2 regions of the Siminovitchia sediminis genome follow, and region 1 is predicted to be linked to the other one. Evidence: a T-box and tRNA genes for the amino acid it is inferred to sense, from the RefSeq annotation. Region 1 holds a T-box; the other holds one or more tRNA genes.
The links. A T-box is a leader RNA that pairs with one kind of tRNA and senses whether it is charged. The one in region 1 lies ahead of thrS (threonine--tRNA ligase), so its partner is inferred to be a tRNA-Thr.
Positions count from the first base shown of each region.

Region 2: it encodes a tRNA-Thr, which carries the amino acid that the T-box ahead of thrS (threonine--tRNA ligase) is inferred to sense. The anticodon was not compared.

Region 1 covers NZ_JBHUEO010000012.1:99,133-110,220, forward strand. Annotated here, with positions in the region: gene ACFSCZ_RS06370 (M42 family metallopeptidase) at 1-422, opposite strand, end outside; gene ACFSCZ_RS06375 (dUTP diphosphatase) at 517-1,008, opposite strand; gene ACFSCZ_RS06380 (sigma-w pathway protein ysdB) at 1,150-1,548, shown strand; gene ACFSCZ_RS06385 (DUF2812 domain-containing protein) at 1,596-2,144, opposite strand; gene ACFSCZ_RS06390 (PadR family transcriptional regulator) at 2,144-2,461, opposite strand; gene ACFSCZ_RS06395 (TVP38/TMEM64 family protein) at 2,698-3,273, opposite strand; gene rplT (50S ribosomal protein L20) at 3,583-3,936, opposite strand; gene rpmI (50S ribosomal protein L35) at 3,963-4,163, opposite strand; gene infC (translation initiation factor IF-3) at 4,185-4,727, opposite strand; ribosomal protein L20 leader region at 4,810-4,954, opposite strand; gene ACFSCZ_RS06415 (YusW family protein) at 5,158-5,706, shown strand; gene thrS (threonine--tRNA ligase) at 6,211-8,142, opposite strand; T-box leader at 8,192-8,421, opposite strand; gene ACFSCZ_RS06425 (putative sporulation protein YtxC) at 8,480-9,283, opposite strand; gene dnaI (primosomal protein DnaI) at 9,399-10,334, opposite strand; gene ACFSCZ_RS06435 (replication initiation and membrane attachment family protein) at 10,321-11,088, opposite strand, start outside.
Region 2 covers NZ_JBHUEO010000121.1:61,607-72,694, reverse strand. Annotated here, with positions in the region: gene ACFSCZ_RS19550 (MFS transporter) at 1-747, shown strand, start outside; gene ACFSCZ_RS19545 (alpha/beta-type small acid-soluble spore protein) at 792-1,058, shown strand; gene ACFSCZ_RS19540 (DUF4097 family beta strand repeat-containing protein) at 1,112-1,966, opposite strand; gene ACFSCZ_RS19535 (HAAS signaling domain-containing protein) at 1,953-2,519, opposite strand; gene ACFSCZ_RS19530 (PadR family transcriptional regulator) at 2,516-2,836, opposite strand; gene glmM (phosphoglucosamine mutase) at 2,996-4,345, opposite strand; gene ACFSCZ_RS19520 (CdaR family protein) at 4,406-5,647, opposite strand; gene cdaA (diadenylate cyclase CdaA) at 5,640-6,458, opposite strand; gene ACFSCZ_RS19510 (anti-sigma factor family protein) at 6,910-7,527, opposite strand; gene sigW (RNA polymerase sigma factor SigW) at 7,545-8,108, opposite strand; gene ACFSCZ_RS19500 (Spo0E family sporulation regulatory protein-aspartic acid phosphatase) at 8,274-8,438, shown strand; gene rocF (arginase) at 8,605-9,504, opposite strand; tRNA gene ACFSCZ_RS19490 (tRNA-Ala) at 9,881-9,953, opposite strand; tRNA gene ACFSCZ_RS19485 (tRNA-Lys) at 9,976-10,048, opposite strand; tRNA gene ACFSCZ_RS19480 (tRNA-Gln) at 10,050-10,124, opposite strand; tRNA gene ACFSCZ_RS19475 (tRNA-Tyr) at 10,192-10,276, opposite strand; tRNA gene ACFSCZ_RS19470 (tRNA-Thr) at 10,299-10,374, opposite strand; tRNA gene ACFSCZ_RS19465 (tRNA-Val) at 10,393-10,468, opposite strand; tRNA gene ACFSCZ_RS19460 (tRNA-Glu) at 10,704-10,778, opposite strand; gene ACFSCZ_RS19455 (YjcZ family sporulation protein) at 11,006-11,088, shown strand, end outside.

The sequences.
Region 1 (11,088 bases):
TCAATAAACATATTTTTTACATCCACAGGTTTTTTGCGGGCCTCAGCAGACAAGATATGCGGGGGCTTGGATCCAATTACACCTGTAAGTTCTCCTTTAGAAGTAACAATCGTAACACGCTGGGCAAGCATCACTTGGTTCCACCAGCCTCCGACTGTTTGAAAGCGCAGGAACCCTTTGTCGTCAATTTGAGTGATCATGAATCCTACTTCATCCAAGTGGCCAGCCACCATTATTTTCGGGCCTGACTCATCGCCGGTTTTTCTCGCGATTAAACTTCCCAAACCATCCGTTTCAATTTCGTCCGCATATGGTTCTATGTATTTCTTCATGACTTGACGGGGTTCGCGCTCATTGCCGGGAATCCCTTTTGCATCGGTCAGATCTTTTAACATCTTCAGCGTGTCATCCATTTTAGGCATATTCATCCCTCACTTTTTTAATTTACAATTTTTTCATGCATGTATTCATTATAAACATATGAGAATCTAATCACAAAAAATGCGCAGGCCCCCTCTAATAACCCTCTTGCTGGCGCTTAAAATTCACTTCGTTTTTCTTTTTATACGCTTCCTGCACTTCATCGAGCTGAAAACCGAGTGTTTGTCCCAACACCATATATTGCCGGAAAAGCTCTTCATAATCCTTGGCTGATTTTGACTGTCTAAAGTCCCCTGCCAGCCTGAATACTTTCAGAAAACTGCGGTCCAAATTTTCGTTGGCTTCCTGGGAAACTAAAGAGATTTCGCGGTCTGAAAACTCCAGCTCCAATCCAAGGGATAAAATAAAGTGGATGCCGTCCACAAATTCTTCCAATATATCCTCTCTCGGGGCAGGTGGTTTTTTGCTCCAGAATTTAAAACATCTTGTTTCGTTGGCCAGCTCTCCAATTTCAACTAAAAGGGCCAGCAATTTCTTCTCAAACAGATCTTCCCCTTGGAGCTCATGCTCCCTTTCTATGTAGCTATCCAACTCATGCTGCATCGCAAACCATTCTTTTAATGTCACTGTCCTCACTCCTTTAGCCGTTTGCAATCCACCAAACTTGGGTTGCATCAACTTCTCATAAAAAATTATAACAAAGTTGAAACCTTTTATCCTGATTGTCCGTAGAGTTGATAGGGAGATTTATGTATTGGAGGGCTTGCCATGATATTATTTTTTAGACTGGTTATATTGGCTTTAATCATTTATCTTTTTTACTTAGCCGTCAAATTTATACTGGATCCCAAAAGGAAACTGGAAAGCGCGCATGAACAAAAGAAATATTTCTTTTATGATCAGCCCGATAATGTACGGAAAAATTTTCTGGTCACGTATGAGGGAGTCCTGTTTGAAGGCGAGAAGTACTTAGGGACCACCGATCGAGCATTTGAAGTAGTCTCCATATTTATATTTCCCCATAACCCTGATTTACTGCAGGGACTCAGCTACGAGGATTTTATGTATATCGAAAATGAAGTCAAGCTCAGGTATCCTAATGCTGTCATTGACTGGAAAAGCCCCATTAAAGAATTGCTTGAAAAAAACAGAAACAATAAGGTATAAATAGAGACACCAAAAAAGGGTAGGTGGACAGGAGTATGCCCCGTCCCCTATCCCTGCTGCATTTTATATTTTCTCCTATTCTTCCATTTATGATAGGTAATCGCCATGGTTGTCATGATGGCTGGTACTGCAAGGACTACGGATGTTAGAAAAATCCATTCCACGATGGTCTGGACAAATCCGGACGCAAGGGTCATCGCAGTCCACAAAATTACCGTCAACGCAAGCATGAAGACTGTATACGCCTGAACAGGCTTTCCCAGACGCTCCAATTTATCCCTGCTTGTTTCTACATCACTGTATATAGGTATTGTTCCTTTCTTTGCTTTAAAAATATGCATGTCATGACTTGAACAAACATGCTCCCAACCGGAATCTGAGAACATATCGAAGTACTCCACCTGTTCACCTGGCTGCAGCTTCCGGTAATCGATACTGAAAATGACGTCTTCACATTCACCTTTTTCCAGTTCATAACCCATAAAACGAAATTTTTTCAAATTCCAGCCCTTTAAAGCTTTTTTTCGTAACTTTTCCATGTCTTTGTTTTCGGAAAAAGCAAGGCCGTTTGACATTAAATATTTTGTAGGTGCCATTATTCCTTCCCTCCTGCCAGACCTTTTTCTGCCAATTCAATCATGGCTTTTCGACGGGCAATATCTTCCTTTAATACCGTTCTCCCTTTTTCAGTTAATACATATACTTTGCGCCTTGAATCCCAGTCAGCGTGCGGCATGATCAACTCTTCATTCAGCAGCTTTTTAATAATGGTATAAAGGGAAGCCGGCCCGATTACAAATGCCCCTTTCGTATGTTCCTCAACTAAGCTCATGACGGCATAGCCATGTCTTGGTTCCGTCAGGGCAGCCATGATATAGAATACAGAGTCTGTAAGTTGTTCCAAAGATTTCAATTTTAACGCTCCTTTATATCACTTAGTGATATATCTAATTAAAAATATATCATAAAATGATATATCTCTCAATAACTATTTTACACAATTCCCATTGTGATTTATATGGCTATTTCTCCCGAAAGGCATTAACATCGTCATTTTGTGCGTTTTATTGAAGCCATATCAGTTACATGGCTTTTTCTAATAAAAAAAAGCGGTTCAAATGGATTGCCGCCTCGGTGTCAATGAATCCTTCAGAGAGATTTGTGGGAAAAAAAATCATGCCATTTCATAATGACCATTTTTTCACGAAGCAAATAGAATAAGATTAATAACCCAAGAATGATCAATACTCCAATTTCTGCGGAAAATTGAGTAATATATTCGCCGAATACTGTATAAAAAAATGCCAAGGGCAAGTTTGTGGCTACAGACCCTTTTATAAATCCTCGAAAATCAGGCCTTCTTTCCAATAGACAGAGGTTCAGTAATTGATAATGAAAAAATGGAATCAGTCGCAATACGGCAATCTGACCCACAGTCATTTTGGTATGGGGGCCAAACCACCGATGTTTTATGTTCATGAGTTTTTGATACGTACGCGGAATTCTTCTAATAACAAAATAAAAAAGAGCAGATAATAGCAATAATCCGGTCATCGAATAAAGCGTGCCAAGAATACTGCCGAACAGCATACCCCCTGCCATACAAACGAGTGCAACTGGAATGAAGGTAAACTGCCTGACGACATGAAATAAAATAAACATCAATGGGGCTAACGGGCCGCTCCCCTGCATAATCGAAAGCATCACAAGCAACGGTTCACTCAAGATGATCACCTGCTTTCTTTTATATCCTATTAGATTCAGACCTTTGTTATGACAAGGGGCCATTTCTTAAGAAAAAAAACCGCTCCTCCAAAAGTGGAGAGCGGCTTTTTATGATGAAGTACATTGATTAGTTATACGTCCAGCTTTTGCGCCTGATCCCTTAAGATCACAAGCCAGTTGAAGCAGGGGAAGGAGTACTCTTCTGGACCTTCCCCATTGCCATGCTATTAAAGAATCACGCGGGTGCTATGAAGCCTGGGGCTTTGCTGACGTGTCAGCTATGCTGGCCGGGGTACCTCGCTTTTAAGATTAAAGAGCTGCTTTTGCTTTATTTGCAAGTTCTGCAAAAGCTTTTTCATCAGAAACAGCAAGATCTGCAAGCATTTTGCGGTTTACTTCGATGCCTGCAACTTTTAAGCCATGCATTAAACGGCTGTAGGAAAGTCCGTTCATGCGTGCTGCTGCATTGATACGTGTAATCCAAAGCTTACGGAATTCACGTTTTCTATTGCGGCGGTCACGGTAAGCATACATATATGATTTCATGACCTGCTGATTAGCTGTTTTATATAATGTATGTTTAGAACCATAATAACCTTTGGCTAATTTTAATACTTTTTTCCGACGTCTGCGGGTAACTGTTCCGCCTTTTACGCGTGGCATATGATTTCCCTCCTAGTGCTCCTAAATTATTTAATGTTATCCAATAAATGACGAATTCTGCGGAAGTCTCCTTTGGAAACGATAGCAGATTTGCGAAGTTGACGTTTTTGTTTAGTAGATTTATTTGCGGCCAAGTGGCTTGTATACGCATGTGAACGTTTCAATTTGCCAGAGGCAGTCTTTTTAAAACGTTTTGCCGCGCCGCGGTGTGTTTTCATTTTTGGCATATGAATTTCCTCCTCAAACCATTACTTTTCATTAATCGGTGCCAATACAAGGAACATGCTTCTGCCGTCCATTCGTGGTTTGGACTCGACAGTCGCCAAGTCTTTGCACTCATCGGCAAAACGTGTCAATACTTGCTGGCCGATTTCTTTATGAGTAATCGCACGTCCTCTAAAGCGGATAGATGCTTTCACTTTGTCCCCTTTTTGAAGGAACTTTCGTCCATTGCGGAGCTTTGTATTAAAATCATGCTCATCAATTGTAGGACTTAATCGAACTTCCTTCACATTGATCACTTTTTGGTTTTTCCGTGCTTCTTTTTCCCGCTTTTGCTGCTCAAAACGATATTTTCCGTAGTCCATGATTCTGGCTACCGGGGGTTTTGCGTTCGGCGCAACCAATACAAGATCAAGATTTGCACGGGAAGCAATGTCCAATGCTTCATTCCGGGACTTTACTCCCAGTTGATTGCCATTCTGATCAATGAGACGAAGTTCACGGGCACGAATGCCTTCATTCACAAACACATCTTTGCTAATAGTTAGCCACCTCCAAGGTATTTTCAGGAATACTGCGTTTGAGTAAAAATAGGGCTGAACTTTGTTCCGTACTCAACATCATTCTTTTCGCCTATCTTTAACTTTACAGCCCAAAAATAAAAGACGGGCCGCAAAAGAGACCCGCCTTTAACCACACCCATCCCAGGTGTGGATTATATAAGCTATTCAATCATAACCTGTCAACAGCTTGATGCGTCAAACAGGCGAGAAGCGGGCAGCTCCTTCTTACACAAACAAGTATTCATTTTACCTTATATAGTCTAGCATGTAAACATTTCAATGTCAAACACAGCAAAGAGGAAGCATAGTTTGCAACGTTTTTTATCATACCAAAATTGTAGTCAACCAGCAACGTTTTTTTGTAAAATGTTTATTTTAATGGTATTGGGTAAAACTTTTTATAAATACTGGAACTGAAATGAGGAGGTTAACACCTATGAAAAAATGGATATATTCCATTTCAATCCCTTTATTTGCTTTCGGACTGGCTGCCTGCTCGGATGATCCATCCATCGACAACCATCCCAAAGAGCAAATGGTTGCCCCGGACGAAAAGCATAATGACAATAATGAACTGATTCAAACATCCGACAGCGCTGATAAATCGGATGGCGGCAATGTTAACAATAATAACCCGGATGATCAGGAATTTGTGGAGCAGTTCCCATATAAAGATTTTGATCTGGATATCGAATATTCTCCGGATATGGAATACGATTTTGTATATGAATTAAAGGATGAAGAAAAAGCCGAGTACCGTGCAATTTTGAAGGACTCTGTCCACGATAAGAAGCTGGAGGGCGTTGAAGCATTCCAAACCTTATACACATTGCTGCAGGATGTTCAACTGGATGAGAATACTTCTAAAGAAGATGCCATCCGGCAAATCCTTGAAAGCTTCCAATTAGACGATGATTATACTTCCTTTGAATTGGAATATACGTTGAAAGATGGAACAGAAGCAGAGTTTGAAGACAAAAAATGATGGAAATAAACAAACCAGGTGAAGAGCTAATTCCCTCACCTGGTTTTTTATTGGAGCTCCTCATCAATGATCAGGCTGGCTTCATTGATAACCGGACATGATCGATGATTTGATATTTTACATGGCAGACCTCCGGAATGCAAATACGGGGCCAGCCCTGACCTGGCTAATGCACCTTATTCAGGCACGCATCTCCAAGACGTGTTACCTTCCATGGAAATTGGGACCTCGTTCGGGGATGCATTTCCGTGATATGTTACCTTTTCAGGACCATATGGACTTTATCCTTTCTTGGCGCCCTCTTCACAGCCCAGGCTCGTAGTTTGGGCTCATTGAACCTTTCTTGGCCTCAATCCTTCCCAAAATGCCTTCACCTTTTATCCGGGCAAGTGGATTTCTCAGGAACCTGGTACCCTGCTTCTGCATAAATGAAATACACCCATCAAGGCTTACACAGTTTTTTTACTAAAATGGACTCTCCCTCAAAAATCCCTATACCACCCATTACTTATATGCTTTTACTTCCTCCTGAAGACGTGTGACAAATTCTTTCAAAGGAACCGTTTCTGTCTTTTTCTCACCATATTTCCGAACGTTCACGGACTCTGCACTTACTTCATTGTCTCCGACAACAAGCATATATGGTATTTTTTGCATTTGCGCTTCACGGATTTTATAGCCGATTTTTTCATCGCGCTGATCCATTTCTACACGGAACCCTTGTGATTTCAGCTCATCTGTCACAAGTTTGGCATAGTCAAAGTGAGCATCCGGTGATACAGGAATCACTTGGACTTGAACAGGTGCCAGCCAAGTAGGGAATGCGCCTTTGTATTCCTCAATTAAAAAGGCGACAAAACGTTCCATCGTTGAAACAACTCCACGGTGAATGACGACAGGGCGATGCTGCTTGCCGTCCTCGCCCACGTAGGTTAAATCAAACTTTTCCGGAAGCAGGAAGTCCAGCTGAACTGTGGAGAGGGTTTCTTCTTTGCCCAGGGCTGTCTTCACTTGAACATCCAACTTAGGCCCATAGAAAGCCGCTTCCCCTTCAGCTTCATAATAATCCAAATGCATTTCATCCATTGCTTCTTTTAGCATGGACTGGGCTTTCTCCCACATTTCATCATCATCAAAATATTTTTCTTTATCTTCAGGATCACGGTAGGAGAGACGGAACGAGTAGTCTTTCAGATCGAAATCCTTATATACTTCCTGAATTAGTTCAACCACGCGGATGAATTCATCTTTAATTTGGTCAGGACGCACAAAAATATGGGCATCATTCAACGTCATGCCGCGAACCCGCTGAAGTCCGGATAATGCCCCCGACATCTCATAGCGATGCATCGTGCCTAGCTCCGCAATCCGGATCGGAAGCTCGCGGTAACTGTGAATATCGTTTTTGTACACCATCATATGATGAGGACAGTTCATCGGACGCAAAACGAGCTGTTCATTGTCCATGTCCATCACAGGAAACATGTTCTCTTGATAATGATCCCAGTGACCGCTTGTTTTATATAAGTCGGCACTCCCCAAGACAGATGTATATACATGGTCGTAGCCGAGCTCCACTTCTTTATCGACAATGTAGCGTTCAATGATCCGCCTGATGGTAGCACCCTTTGGCAGCCAGATCGGGAGACCCTGCCCCACTTTTTGGGAGTTTGTAAATAAGCTGAGCTCCTTTCCAAGCTTGCGGTGATCCCGTTCTTTGGCTTCTTCCAGCATCTTTAAGTGATCTTCCAGCTCGCTCTTTTTAAAGAAGGCTGTTCCATAGACACGCTGTAGCATTTTATTGTCACTGTCTCCACGCCAATAGGCACCCGCAATACTCAGAAGCTTAAAAAATTTAATTTTACTTGTAGAAGGAACATGAACGCCCCGGCATAAGTCATAAAATTCGCCTTGTTCATAAATCGTTACTTTTTCATCCTCCGGAATCGCATCAACCAATTCCTGTTTATACTCATCATGGGCAAAAAGCTCTTTCGCTTCATTTCTGCTTACTTCTTTCCGTACAATTTCCAGATTTTCGTTAATAATTTTATTCATTTCCTTTTCAATGGCAGGCAAGTCGTCCGGAGTCAATGATTGTTCGAGGTCCATATCATAATAAAATCCGCCTTCGATGACAGGACCCACTCCAAATTTCACCCGCGGATAAAGACGAGAAACCGCCTGGGCCATTAAATGGGCCGTACTGTGGCGAAGAACTTCCAGTGCCTCGTCGCTGTCGGCTGTAATGATTTCAATTGCACCATTTTCTTTAAGGGGAGTTCTAAGGTCAACCATATGACCATTAAACTTCCCGGCAACAGCGTTTTTTTTCAGCCCCGGGCTGATAGAAGCTGCAATGTCTTCGGTTGTTGTACCGAGGGGATATTCTTTAACAGATTCATCCGGAAAAGTAATTTGGATTTGATCAGACATACGAATCTACTCCTTTTTCTATCGTTAAATATAAAAAGCCCGTCCCTGACGAAGGGACGAGCTGTACACACGTGGTTCCACCCTAATTTACACAAAGCAGCCGTGCTGCTTTATGACTTGGAATTTACATAACGGATGAGGGTCCGCCATCCACTACTTGATAGTTCATGGATGGAGTTCAAAGGTGGTAAGCATTCAATTCGTGTTAGGAAGCTTTCAGCAGGCCTTCCCTCTCTGTAAACCGTAAATGAATACTCTTGTCCTTTTCATAACTTTTACCTTATTTCATTTATGTACGTATTATAGTGCGTTCACCAATGAAAATCAAGAGTTTCATTTATTCGACTGAATGTTGTGAAGGCAAGATGACCATCCGCTCTTCAAATATGTTTACGAGTGTGCGGATGAGCGGCTTCTCTTCCTGCGAGGTAAACAGATGGATTTTTTCAGGAGCCATTGAAAGAAGCGGTGCGATTACAGCTGAATCAATATAAACCGGATGATTCGCAAGCAGCCGGCGGTCCACCATATTCATCACACATTCCTTATCCATCTCCTTGAAATGTTCATCATAGAAAATAATCTCCCCGTCGTCGATATAAAGGTGGACTTGCCTTTTGATCGGAGGACGATGCTTTAAATAATCCCGGAGCATCTGAATAAACATTTGATAATCCTGCTCCATCTTATATTCATCGATAGCCACATGAAGGTATTTAATTAAGGCCTGTTTATACTCTTTAAGCCTGAAGGTGACCAATGTGTCAAAATGAATGGATCGTGTTGAACGAAGCAAAGATAAGATCGCTTCCTGTACCATTTCTGATTCATTCACTTGTCCTGTCATCGAAGTTAACTCTTTTCTGTTCCCGTTAAACATAGCGGTCACGATATCTATGATTTGATTTCGCTCTTCCCTGCTTTCATAAAAAAAACTTTCTAAAAGTATCCGGTGAAGAAATTCACCTCTTTTCACCTGAATAATAAATTGGCCTAATACATCTATATAAGTTAAACCTTCTTTTGGAAATGAAAAGACAAAAAATCCCTGTTCTTTAGAAAAAGGTTGTTCAAAGCCGTTTTTGAGTAAAAAATTTTGCAGCTGTACTGCTTCTTCTTCACTGGTAAATAGGATGTCCACAACCGGTTCCCCCTTTGAGCCACACTTTCCTCTCCTGTTTCATATATATGGGAAGGATGTCCGGGCTATAACCAAGGAAACAAAAAAAGCACCCCACGTCATTGGGTGCTGTATATTATTGGTGTCTCCGGTTGGGACCTCCCAATTTAATCGGGATGGACAAAAATTTAATTCTCTCCATGAGTCTGCGAGCCTTCATTTTCTCTTCCTCGCCTCTTTGTGTATAAGTTAAATGATGTTCTAAACCGCCAAAATCAAAATTTGATGTGAAAAAGGTCGGGAGCTGTTCATGCATTCTGTATTGCATAATAGAACCAAGAATCTCATCCCTCGTCCAGCTGGACATTGCTTCAGCCCCTATGTCATCCAGCATGAGTACGTGAGATTTTTTTACGGTATCCAATTTCTCATTCAGGGTCTGATCGCCTACCGACTGTTTCATTTCCCGCAAAAACTCAGGGACATATACTACGAGTGAAGGGATGCCTTTTTCCGCAAGTTGATTCGCAATTGCGCCCAGCAAATACGATTTACCCACACCGAACTCTCCGTATAAATACAGCCCCTTTAAACTCTTTCCTGGCTCATATCCGGCTGCAAAGTGCTCAGCATATTCAAATGCGTCCAGTCGTCCCTCACTGTCTAATGCGAAATCAGCAAAGGATGCCTGCAAGATATCCTTTGGCATATAAAAACTTTTGATCAGCTTTTTCGTTTTCCTTCTTTCATCGTCTATGCGTTTTTCCCGGCACGGCCTGTAATGAATGTCAATCTGGTTCTGTGAAACAACAAGGGACGGTTCATAGCCTTTCATCATGTTGACACAGCGGGAAAGGCCCGGGCAGTCACTGCAATTTTTGGACTGTGAGATGTACTCGTACAGTTTCATTAAATGAGTTTGGATCATTCGATCGGTTACCAAATGACGATGACTTTCCAAAAACTTACGGATATCAGGATTTTCGAGTACTTCCTGCTTTAACTGTTCGTATCTATTGCGGAATTCGGGTGTCTGATACAGCTTTTGCATCGTTTGATTAATGCTCTCCACCTTTTTCACCTCCGTTTTTCCGATATTTTCTTTGGATGGCTTCTAATTTTCTTTTTCTTTCTTCAAAATCCTGCTGGTTTACAGCTTGTACCGCTTGTGGCTGGGGTGGGGGGGATTCCTGGTCCTGGTCCTGCATAATAAACCAGTCCGGCAGTTTCTCGGTCCGTATGGGCTTCCGGCGCTTTTGTCCGCTTTCTTTTTTATCTGCGGCCCATTTCTGATATTGGCGGTGCTCATTGATTGCCAATTCCATTGCTTCTTTGACCGTTTTTACTTTTTTTCGTGCCCAATGAGACGCAATCTTTTCCATATAGTTTTTGGATAGTTTCATATCAGTCTTTAGCATGACATAGTGGATCAGCACATTCATGACTCCCGGTTCCAGTTGCTGGCCAAGCATAACTTCCTCCACCGCAGTCAAGTCGGAAACAGCCGGCTGAGCCCCTTCGGAAAGGTCAATTAACAGCTGGCGGGGAGAGGTCGTTTCCAAGTAAAAGATCAGTTTGCTTTCCTTTGTTTCTCCCGGACTGACCATGTCACGGTACATGGGAGATTGGTGCCGATAGACCAACTGTGGCAGCTTGTCCCCATTTTCTAATTGATACCAGTCTCTGGCTGCTTTTCTTAATTCATCCAAGTCAATTTGGTCATCTGGAGTCATGCTGGAAAGGACAATTTTTTGCATATCTATCTCGTTAATAGAATATAAAAAAGAGAGTTTGACGATTGTATCCCTGACTGTTTCAGTAAAAGC
Region 2 (11,088 bases), on a different contig from region 1:
GGAATGGCCGCTATTATCGGCCCGGCATTCAGCGGTATTTTGGCCAGCAGGACGAATGAAGTCACTGTACTGCAGACCACCGCTTTAATAATGCTCGCTTTGGCAATGGTTGCTGTCATTCTTTTAAGAAAGGCCCCGGTATCCATGCACCCCTCTTCGCAGGATACCAAGCGTACCGTACATCGTTTATTTCGGAACCCTTCGGTCCTCAAATCTTTCGCCGGAGCCTTTTTTCTCATGTTTTCACAGGGAGTCCTTGCCTACATGCTCCCATTAAAGGTGGACGCGCTTGGCAGCGGCACAGAGATCAGCGGAATATTGTTAAGTACTTTTGGCGTGGTGGCTGTTTTAATTTTTGTCTCGCCCGCCAATCGCCTGTTTGACCGGTTAAGACCATTGAGTACGTTAATATTCGGCATGCTCTTGATGGGAATATGCATGATTGGCCTGGGACTTTCACACAATCTGCCGCTGCTGTTTATCTGCATGGCTGTATACGGAGTAGGTTTTGCTTTTCTCTTTCCATCCATCAATTCACTGCTTATCGAATCCACGTCTGATGGGAACCGCGGGAAGGCCTACGGATATTTTTATGCTTTCTTTTCTATCGGGGTTGTAGCCGGTTCCAGTGTTACAGGCGCGTTGGAGCTGTCTGCCAACGGCGGATTTCTGTTTACCGGTACTTTGCTTTTGATCGTAACCGCGCTGATCAAGTGGTTAAAAAATACAAACCCTGCCAAAGCATAGCCCCTGCCTTCAAGGAAACACTATTCCTAAAAGGAGGTTTTTCTATGGCAAAGAAAAGAATATTGGTACCGGAGGCTCGAGCAGGCCTGGATCAATTAAAGGCCCGGGTTATGAAAGATAAAGGGTATCCTGTAAACCCCTCCAAGCCGGACCACGTAAAATATGAAGTCGCAAAAGAAAAGGGAGTTCCTCTAAACAAAGGATACAACGGCCAGTTGACCTCTGAACAGGCAGGAAAAGTGGGAGGCCCCATTGGAGGCAATATGGTCAGAGAGATGATTAAAATGGCACAGGAGCAACTAAAAAAATAAGGGGAAACAGCAAGTAACCGCCGGTCCTGCATTCACCCGGCGGTTACTCTTTACTATCTGCTGACTGTGATATCTCCATTATGGCTATTTAACGTGATCGTATGATCACCCTTTCCATGCAGGACAGACCCCCGATACGATTCATCAAAAATCTCAATTTTTCCATTCCCCGTACTTACATGAAATGCGGCATTCTTCGGTTCTTCTTTTGTGTAAATCTCAATTTTTCCATTATCTGTCGTCAATTCAATATCGCGGTCTATTTCCTCTGAAGCAAGAGAGACCCTGCCATTATTTGATCCTGCCCGTATCGTCCCTTCCACATCTTCCAGTTCGATCCTGCCGTTGTTTGTGCGGGCTTGGAATGAGGAAGACCTGATATTCCTTGCTTCTATCCGTCCATTGTCAGATTCAGCGCGGACCGTTAAGGCCTCGACATCATCCATTTTGACTTTTCCGTTGTTTGTTTCTGCAGTCAGCTCCTTTGCCGTCATGCTCTTGGTCTCAATTCTTCCATTATCACTCTTTAACTCAATCAAACGATAATCCTTTTCAGGCACTAATACTTTTATCGATCGGTCTGACATAAAGTCCATTTCAAACAATAACTTTCGCTTATCTTTCACTTCTATAACCAATGTGTCGTCTTTTACGTCCGCATGAAAACGATACTTTTTTTCATCCATGCCTGAGAGCTCAGCTGTCGCCGAGTGATTACTAACCGGCAGCAGCTCAATTTTTGCATTATTTGCGTGAACTTTAATATTGGAGAATGGGCCTTCCGGCAAATTCTTCACTTCTGTAACATCTTCAGCTGCCATTTTGGATGGAAGTGTCACAAGACTTCCGATGATTCCGGTGACAAGCAGCACACTTGCTGCAATGACTAATTTTTTAAGCAGGCTCATGTTTCAGTCCCCCTTTGACAAGCCTTGTATTGAATTTCAGATAGCGGACAAATCCCCGAAATATAACTTTTGTCAAGTAATACATGCCGATTCCGATAAAAAGGCCCAATCCGGACAGGAGAAGAGTGAAAAATAGATCAAACCATTCGAACGAAGCCGGAAAGACCACAATACTCAACAAAAACATCAATGGGGTGACAGTGAAAGCCGCTCCTGAAATCCACCCGGAAGCCAAGATTCCCAAGATGGCAAGAAAAGGGCCCAGCACGATTACTACATTGAAAAAACTTAAGCCCACGACTGCCCAAACTGCCCGAAAAACATTTCCTGCAGTAGCTGTTGTTTCCACTTGGTCAAGATGGTAAGATGCCAATATTTCCTTTGCCATATGCTGTGGGGAACCTAGAGATTCGGCGATCTGTTCCTCAGTTTTCCCTTCTTCCAGACCAAAGGCAAAATGCTCTTCTATATCACGGATGATGTCTTCCCTTTCCTCCACAGGAAGCCTTTTTAATGCCAAACTTAGACTGCTGACGAATTGATCTTTCGTCATGACTCCACACCCTCTTTCAATAATTGATTGACCCCATTCGTGAACTCCTTCCACTCCTCGATCAAATGGTATAGATGGTCTCTCCCCTGATCCGTCAGCTTATAATACTTACGGGAGGGACCTTCCGTGGACTCTTTTAAATAAGTACTGAAAAACCCCTCTTTCGTCAACCGCCTCAATAGCGGATAAACGGATCCTTCAGAAATGGCAATCTGCTTGGAAATCTTTTGAACAAGCTCATAGCCATAGCGGTCTTGTTGATCCAATAAAGCGAGAACACAAAGTTCCAATACACCTTTCTTAAATTGCACATTCAACCTTAATCACCCCTTTTGTTCAACATTTACTACTAATCAATATACAGTACTGATACTAAAAAAATATCCTTATGCAATTATAGATTATCATATAGTATTGTATAATGCAAGGTACTGTTTGAAAAATAGATGCATGGAAATCCCATGCATCTTTTAATCCTATTCTTTCAAGCCCATTTCCGCCTCAACCACATCAGCAATCCGCTGCACGAACCGGTGGCAGGCTTCTTCCGTCTGCGCTTCGACCATCACCCGTACGAGCGGTTCTGTACCGGAAGGACGTACGAGGACACGGCCGTTTCCGTTCATTTCGCTTTCCACTTCATCAATGACAGCTTTCACTTTTTCATTTTCAGTTACATGGTGTTTGTCACTCACCTTGATATTGACAAGCTTTTGCGGATATTTGACTATGTCTTTCGCCAGCTCAGAGAGGGGTTTATCCGTCATTCTCATAATGTTGACCAGCTGAAGACCCGTCAGCAGCCCGTCTCCTGTTGTATTATAGTCTAGGAATACAATATGTCCCGACTGTTCTCCGCCCAAGTTATAGCCATTTTTCTTCATTTCTTCTACAACATAGCGATCGCCCACTGCTGTCTGCACACTGTTCATGCCAGCGGCTTCCATTGCCTTATGAAAACCGAGATTACTCATGACAGTAGAAACAACAGTATCTTTCTTTAGCATGCCTTCCTCTTTCATATATTTTGCACATATGTACATAATTTGGTCTCCATCTACAATCTCGCCATTTTCATCCACCGCAATGAGCCTGTCTCCGTCTCCGTCGAATGCCAAGCCGATATCAGCTTTCTTCTCTTTTACAAAAGCAGCGAGAGCTTCCGGATGGGTGGAACCCACACCGTCATTGATGTTCAGGCCGTTTGGAGAAGAACCCATTGTAGACGTGTCGGCGTCAAGATCAGCGAACAAATGGGTAGCCAAAGCAGACGTTGCGCCGTTTGCACAGTCCAGTGCCACATGGATGTCAGTAAAATCATCATCCACTGTCTGTTTAAGGAATTGTATATATTTCTGCCCGCCTTCAAAATAATCATCAACCCTGCCAAGGTCAGCACCAGTTGGACGGGGAAGCTGATCTTCGTCCATATCAAGCAGCTCTTCAATCTTTTCTTCTTCTTCGTCTGACAGCTTAAAGCCGTCCGGGCCAAAGAATTTAATTCCATTGTCAGGAACCGGATTGTGCGATGCCGAGATCATAATCCCTGCATGCGCACCAAGAGCCTTCGTCAAATAGGCCACGCCTGGAGTGGAAATCACACCAAGGCGCATGACCTCTGCACCGATGGAAAGGAGGCCTGCCACTAGCGCTCCTTCAAGCATATGTCCGGAAATCCGAGTGTCCCGGCCGATGATCACTTTGGGCTGCTCTGCGTTTTCCGTCAATACATAGCCCCCAAAACGGCCTAATTTGAACGCCAGCTCCGGAGTCAGCTCCGCGTTGGCTACTCCCCTTACTCCATCTGTTCCAAAATATTTACCCATTTGAATGTATCGCTCCTTCACCAATGTAAATAGTCATTACGGCAACATTCCATATGCTATTTAAGCTGATTTATCTGTTAGCCGGACTTTGGCCTTGTCTACTGATATTTCCCATTTCACATCATCAGGTCCTTTTACTGCCAGATCTACTTCATGCTCTCCAGCCTGAAGTCCCTCCATATTCATGTAGACTTCAAAAGCATCAAGAGATTCCTCCAGCTTCTCTTTCCTGCCCTCAAGCTTGATCGATACCGCCCCGTCTGCAGGAGATAAAAACTCGACATCCAGCCCTTCCGCCAGCCCCCTGCTCTCAATGGGCACGCCGCTGACATTTGTCTCATCAGTATCCTTCGCTTTGTCTGTGACTATTTTTACTTTTACTGTTCCCGGAGTAATATTGTTAATGCCTTCCGGGTTTTTTATCGGAACATCCAACTCAGTGCTTTCCGTTACTTCACTGATATCTACTTCGACTTCGACTTCATCAATAGACTGCAAAACATCTGTCCAGCCAAAGATCATTACTTCTTCAATATCGGTTTCCATCCGCTTAATGACCAGATCATCCGGAGGTGACCCGACTTGCTTCAATTTGATAGGCACCGTTTTTCTCGGATTATTTACCGGAACAGTCACCGATACGTACTCAGGTTCCACAAAGACATCTAGCTTGTTCAAATCTCGGTCAAGGACAGTCACTTTTGTATCTCTTTTTATTGTTTGAGTGATCAGCCCCTTGGCATCAATGGATGCTTTAACGTAGGAGATTTTTTCAAGCGTTTCTTTGCCTCCGGTAATTTGGACCTTATTGGGTTCTACAACCGGTTGCTCCGCTTCAAATCCTTCAGCCAAAATATTATTGTTAAATTCAGCTTCTACCGTAAATTCCTCTGTCACTTTTTCCTGAATAGAAACTTCCACATAGGCCGGATCTACCTTCACTTTCAACTTTTCAGAAAAATCTTTATATAATATAGGAACACGATGGTTTCCGATGCTTAAATCCGACAGGTCCACATATACCGTAAAATCCCGCTGGCGCTTTGCGGCTTCCACAAACCTTCTTTGCCCCTCAATGGTCACCTCGATTGTATCAGGGACGCCGGTTACAATCAGATTTTCAGTATCATAATATTTTTCCACCGGGACATTTGTCATGGTCTCCACTTCATTATTCTCCATATCGTTTGGCGTTGAACCTTGATTGCTGTTCCCCATATCCTGTACGGACAGAAACAAGAGAAGGGCCAGTGCCATCGATACAATTCTGACAAACCAGGGATTATCCATGAATTTATCCATTTTGCTTCTTCCCCTTTCTTTTCCAAAGTACCGAGGAAGCTTTGTTTGCATCCAACTCTTTTTCCAGGACTTCCTGGAATTCTTCAGGCGACAAGTCCCTGAACAGTTCACCGTGCTGTGTGACCGAGACACTTCCTGTTTCTTCCGAAACAACAATAGTCAGAGCATCCGTCACTTCACTGATCCCGACGGCGGCCCGATGTCTTGTTCCCAGCTCCTTTGATATAAACGGGCTTTCGGAAAGCGGAAGATAGCAGCCGGCAGCGGCAATTTGACTTTTCTGAATGACAACCGCCCCGTCATGCAGTGGAGTATTGGGAATAAAAATATTAATTAGAAGCTGTGAAGTCAATTTGGATTGAAGCGGTATGCCAGTCTCTATGTAATCACCCATTCCGGTTTCACGTTCTACGGAAATTAAGGCCCCAATTCTTCTCTTGGCCATATAGCTGACAGCCTCTGTAATGGCCGTCACTCTCTGCTTTAATTCTTCTTCTTCATGAACGCCGCCTCGAGTAAAAATACTTCCCCTTCCCAATTGTTCGAGCGCGCGCCTAAGTTCAGGCTGAAATATAATAATAATGGCAAGGAATCCCCATGTAATAGCGTTTTCCAGAATCCAGCTCATCGTCTGTAAATTTAAGTATTCGCTCACAAATCGGGCGATGATAATTACAAAAATACCCTTTAACAACTGCACTGCTTTTGTGCCGCGAATAATCATGAGCAGTTTATAGATCACGTACCAAACCACAAAAATATCTACGATGCGGGACACGTAGTCCATGAATGAAAGGTCGGCAAACGGCATACTCGTTCCTCCATCTATAATTTAGCGCTAACATATCGTATTACATCAAAACTGCCATCATAACCAGCATATTATAACATAAAAACACTCATGGAGGGCAGTGCAACATACACAGTCAACGGCCGAAGCCAGGAAATTCCCATTATCGCTTTTAAGGGTGTGCAATCCTTAGGATCAAGGATGATTTTTTTGGCAGATGTTCAGCTACAGCAAGCAGCTGACATTCATTTCATATGATAAACATCTGCGGTCAGCTCCAGGAGCTTTTGGGAAAAACTTCTCAATAACCAATAGTGCATGAATACTATCTCCTTGGGACAAATCTCAATACAGGCTGTTCCTTAATAGATGGGCCCGGCTCAAGCGCACGTCCTGCGGTTTGGCAGGAACTCCTGTCTTTCTAAAACCTTTGATCTCTGCTTGTAAAAAAAGACTGCAAGCGCAGTCCGGTTCAAGATTTAAATAATTGGCTTACTTTTTTTCCGCCTTCTTTCATTTTATACCAAATCCATTCAAACATTGCATCTATTTCCTCTATTTCACCTGTCACATTCCCTGCAGATGCCATGAATTGTTCACCATTGATGATCGTAACATCTCCGTGCACTTCCCCTTCAATTCTCAAGTTCCCGTTTTTAACCATAAGGTCACCTTCGACAACTTCATCTTTCGGGACAATGACGGTGTTCTCTTCGACAACAAGGTTAGGTTTTTTCGTAAAAGCAAATTGCTGGTCACTCTTCCAGCCGCTGACCAAGGCACCCGACATCAACAGCAAAAATAGTGATACAGCTACAAGCATAGGATGATGTCTGAACCAGCGCTTAAAACCAACCGTTTTCTTTTCTTTTGGAAGACGCGCCATCACCTGGTTCGTAAAGTGAGCAGGAGCTTCTAATCTTGAGACACTTTTCACTAAGACTTCTGTTCTTTTCAGCTCTTGAAAATAAGCCTGACAAGCCTCGCACTTTTGCAAGTGTCCCTTTAATTCCTTTTCTTGCTCTTGCGCCAGATCCCCGTCCAAATAATCATGCATATAAAGAACGATCTCTTCAGAACAAGTCTTCAATTTCCTTCTCACCTTTCTTACAACTTGTGCAATCTTTTACGAAGCGCCTCCCTCCCGCGGTGAATTCTGGTTTTTACCGTTCCCAAAGGCATTTCAAGCACTTCCGCGATCTCATTGAGAGAGAGGTCATCCATATATCTAAGAATAATGACTGACCTGTATTTATCAGGCAATCCCAATATTTCTTTTTGTACCGTTTCCTGAAGTTCCAGCGTTTCCACCTCGGCATCAGGAGTTTTTTCCGACGCTGCCAGCTGTGAATACAAGGTTAACCCTTCAGTCCCTGCAATTTCCGCATCAAGAAAATAATCCGGTTTCTTCTTTCTGATCCGGTCGATGCAAAGATTGGTGGCAATTCTATACAGCCAAGTGGAAAATTTACGGTTCAGATGGAAGCTTTCAATATTGACGTAAGCTCGGACAAATGCTTCCTGTGCAATATCCTCCGCTTCATGGCGGTTGCCGAGCATTCTGTAGCACAGGGAAAAAATTTTATCTTTATACAATTCTACAATTTCCCCAAATGCCTCTTGATCCCCTTTTAACACTTGCCTAATTCTTTGTTTCACCAGCTCATCCATTCTCATTTAACCCTCCCGCCAGCGCGGTTCTCTTATATACGTACATTTATCTAAAAGGTTTCACGTTTTTATCATATCAAAGAAATTGATGAAAATCGAAGTGGTTTAATTTTTCAAAAAATGGATAAACAAATAACAATTAACAGTATTTGCGAGGGATTAATCATGACTAGCGAACAAGAAAAGCTTTTGGCACAAATAGAAAAGCAAAGAAAAGAAATGGTTGAACTGGGGCTTGCAAGATCTTTTGCGGATGAAAGAGTTGTCAAACTCAGCGATCAACTGGATCAATTACTCAATCAATATCAATTTATTGACAATAAAAACTAAGCAAAATAGGTTTGGTTCCTTTAATATACTGACTGTGTTGGATAATAGAAAATCATGAAGCCCGCCCCAATTCGAGGAGTCAGCTGCACGGCTCCTAAACCACAAAAGCAGCGGTTCATAGGCAAACCGCTGCTTTTAGTGTTAATTCAACTATTTAAATCCTTATTTAAAGCAATTTCTCACCAAGCAAAGATCCCATTAAAGCAACAGCGATTTCTGCTGTTTTATTTTTCTCATCAAGAATGGGATTCACTTCCACAAACTCTGCAGATGTGACAATTTCAGATTCCGCCAGCATTTCCATCGCCAAGTGGCTTTCACGGTAACTGATGCCTCCTATCACCGGCGTCCCGACTCCCGGTGCATCATCCGGATCCAGGCCGTCGAGATCAAGGGATAAGTGAACTCCATCGGTCTTCTCTTTCAGGTAAGCAATGGTTTCCTCCATGACTTTTGTCATTCCCAGGCGGTCAATCTCATGCATTGTATACACTTTAATGGAATGCTCCTTAATTAAATCTTTTTCGCCGCGATCCAAGTCGCGGGCCCCAATAATAACCACATGTTCAGGCTTTACCTTCGGTTGGAATCCCCCAATCCCAGTCAGGTCAGGATGTCCAAAACCGAGACTGGCCGCAAGCGGCATCCCGTGAATATTTCCTGATGGAGAAGTCTCATCAGTGTTTAAATCACCATGGGCATCAAACCAAATGACACCGAGTTTCTTATAATGCTTGGCTGTACCGGCCAGTGTTCCAATGGCAATGCTGTGGTCACCCCCAAGTACCAGGGGAAATCTGTCTTTTTGTATAATGGAATCCACACAATCTGCCAAGCGGGAAGCAGCTTTTATAATAGATTTAAAGTTTCTTAGGGAGGGCTGCATATTTTTATCATCTTTTATAATTTGAATTGTAATATCACCCAAATCTTCTACCTCATAACCAAGGCGCTCCAACCGTTTGACGGCATCTGCGTACCTCATGGCACTCGGTCCCATATCCACGCCTCTTCGTAACTGCCCCAGATCCATGGGGACGCCAACAATCGACAGTTTCTTCCTCATAAGCTCGCTCCTTCTTTCTCTCTTCTCTGCATTTATTCTATCTTTAGAGCGGCCTATGACTCAACTGGACATAAAAGTGAATATATATGCAGAAGGCGCAGCTTGTTCGTGCTCGTTGAACTTCCCTTGGCGACCATTCTTTCTCTTTTAATGCTGGTTCTTCGGTCACGTTGATGCTGCCTTGCGGCCATTCCTTCTCTTTTGAGGGAGTTACTTTATCTCAGGGCTTGAACCTTAGGATTTCTCCACTAGTTGCCTGTCAGCTACTGAGCGTCTTGGCACTTACTCAGGTTGGACTTCCACCAACCAGCAATTAACGGCTTGCCGGGCGCGCGCCAATAAAAAAACCTTGCAAAAAAGCAAGGTTTTCAATGAATGGAGCCTAGCGGGATCGAACCGCTGACCTCCTGCGTGCAAAGCAGGCGCTCTCCCAGCTGAGCTAAGGCCCCGTCAATATATAAAATAAAAAAATGAGCCATGCAGGATTCGAACCTGCGACCCTCTGATTAAAAGTCAGATGCTCTACCAACTGAGCTAATGGCTCTTGGCTGGGCTAGCTGGATTCGAACCAGCGAATCACGGAGTCAAAGTCCGTTGCCTTACCGCTTGGCTATAGCCCATCAATCTAAAAACACATTAAGTATATTACCCGTAATTCTCATGAACATTCCTATTTATGTAAAAAAATGGTGGTGGGGGACGGATTCGAACCGCCGAACCCGGAGGGAGCGGATTTACAGTCCGCCGCGTTTAGCCACTTCGCTACCCCACCTCAAAATTGGCAAAATAAAAAATGGTGCCGGCCAGAGGACTTGAACCCCCAACCTACTGATTACAAGTCAGTTGCTCTACCAATTGAGCTAGGCCGGCATACCATATTTATATAAATGGTGGAGGATGACGGGTTCGAACCGCCGACCCCCTGCTTGTAAGGCAGGTGCTCTCCCAGCTGAGCTAATCCTCCGACATACAGGATGTACCAGTGCATGCGTTGCGCAGGACGTAATAAGGCGCCCTTAGCATACCATCCTTTATAAAATTGTGATGAGCTTCGCATAACTGCGTCAGCTTCATTCGCTCGGTCAGTCACGTACTAATGTACGCTCCTTCCCTCTCTCCATCGCTTCCTTGTTCTGCTCGCTCCTCCCAATTTTAAGGTGAGCGGAGCTTTGTGATGCTTCATCATTAAAAAGTAAGAATGGTGACCCCTACGGGATTCGAACCCGTGTTACCGCCGTGAAAGGGCGGTGTCTTAACCGCTTGACCAAGGGGCCATTTTTTTAAGCACAATAAAGAGTATAGTGAATGCCAACCAACTTGTCAACACATATTTTGATAAATTTCGAGGTTTTTCAGATTGACGGGTAATTCCCTAAGTTTCAAGCACTTTCCAACTGGGTATTCGCACATTTTCCTATCAAATTTTGTCTGATCTGCACTTAAGGCTGGCTCCTTCATAAAATGTTAATCAATCCTACCAAATCAGGGAGGTGCCTTATATATGAGTGCGGGTTATGGTGCAGGATTTGCGCTGATTGTTGTGTTGTTTATCCTCTTAATCATCGTTGGATCTGCATATGTTGG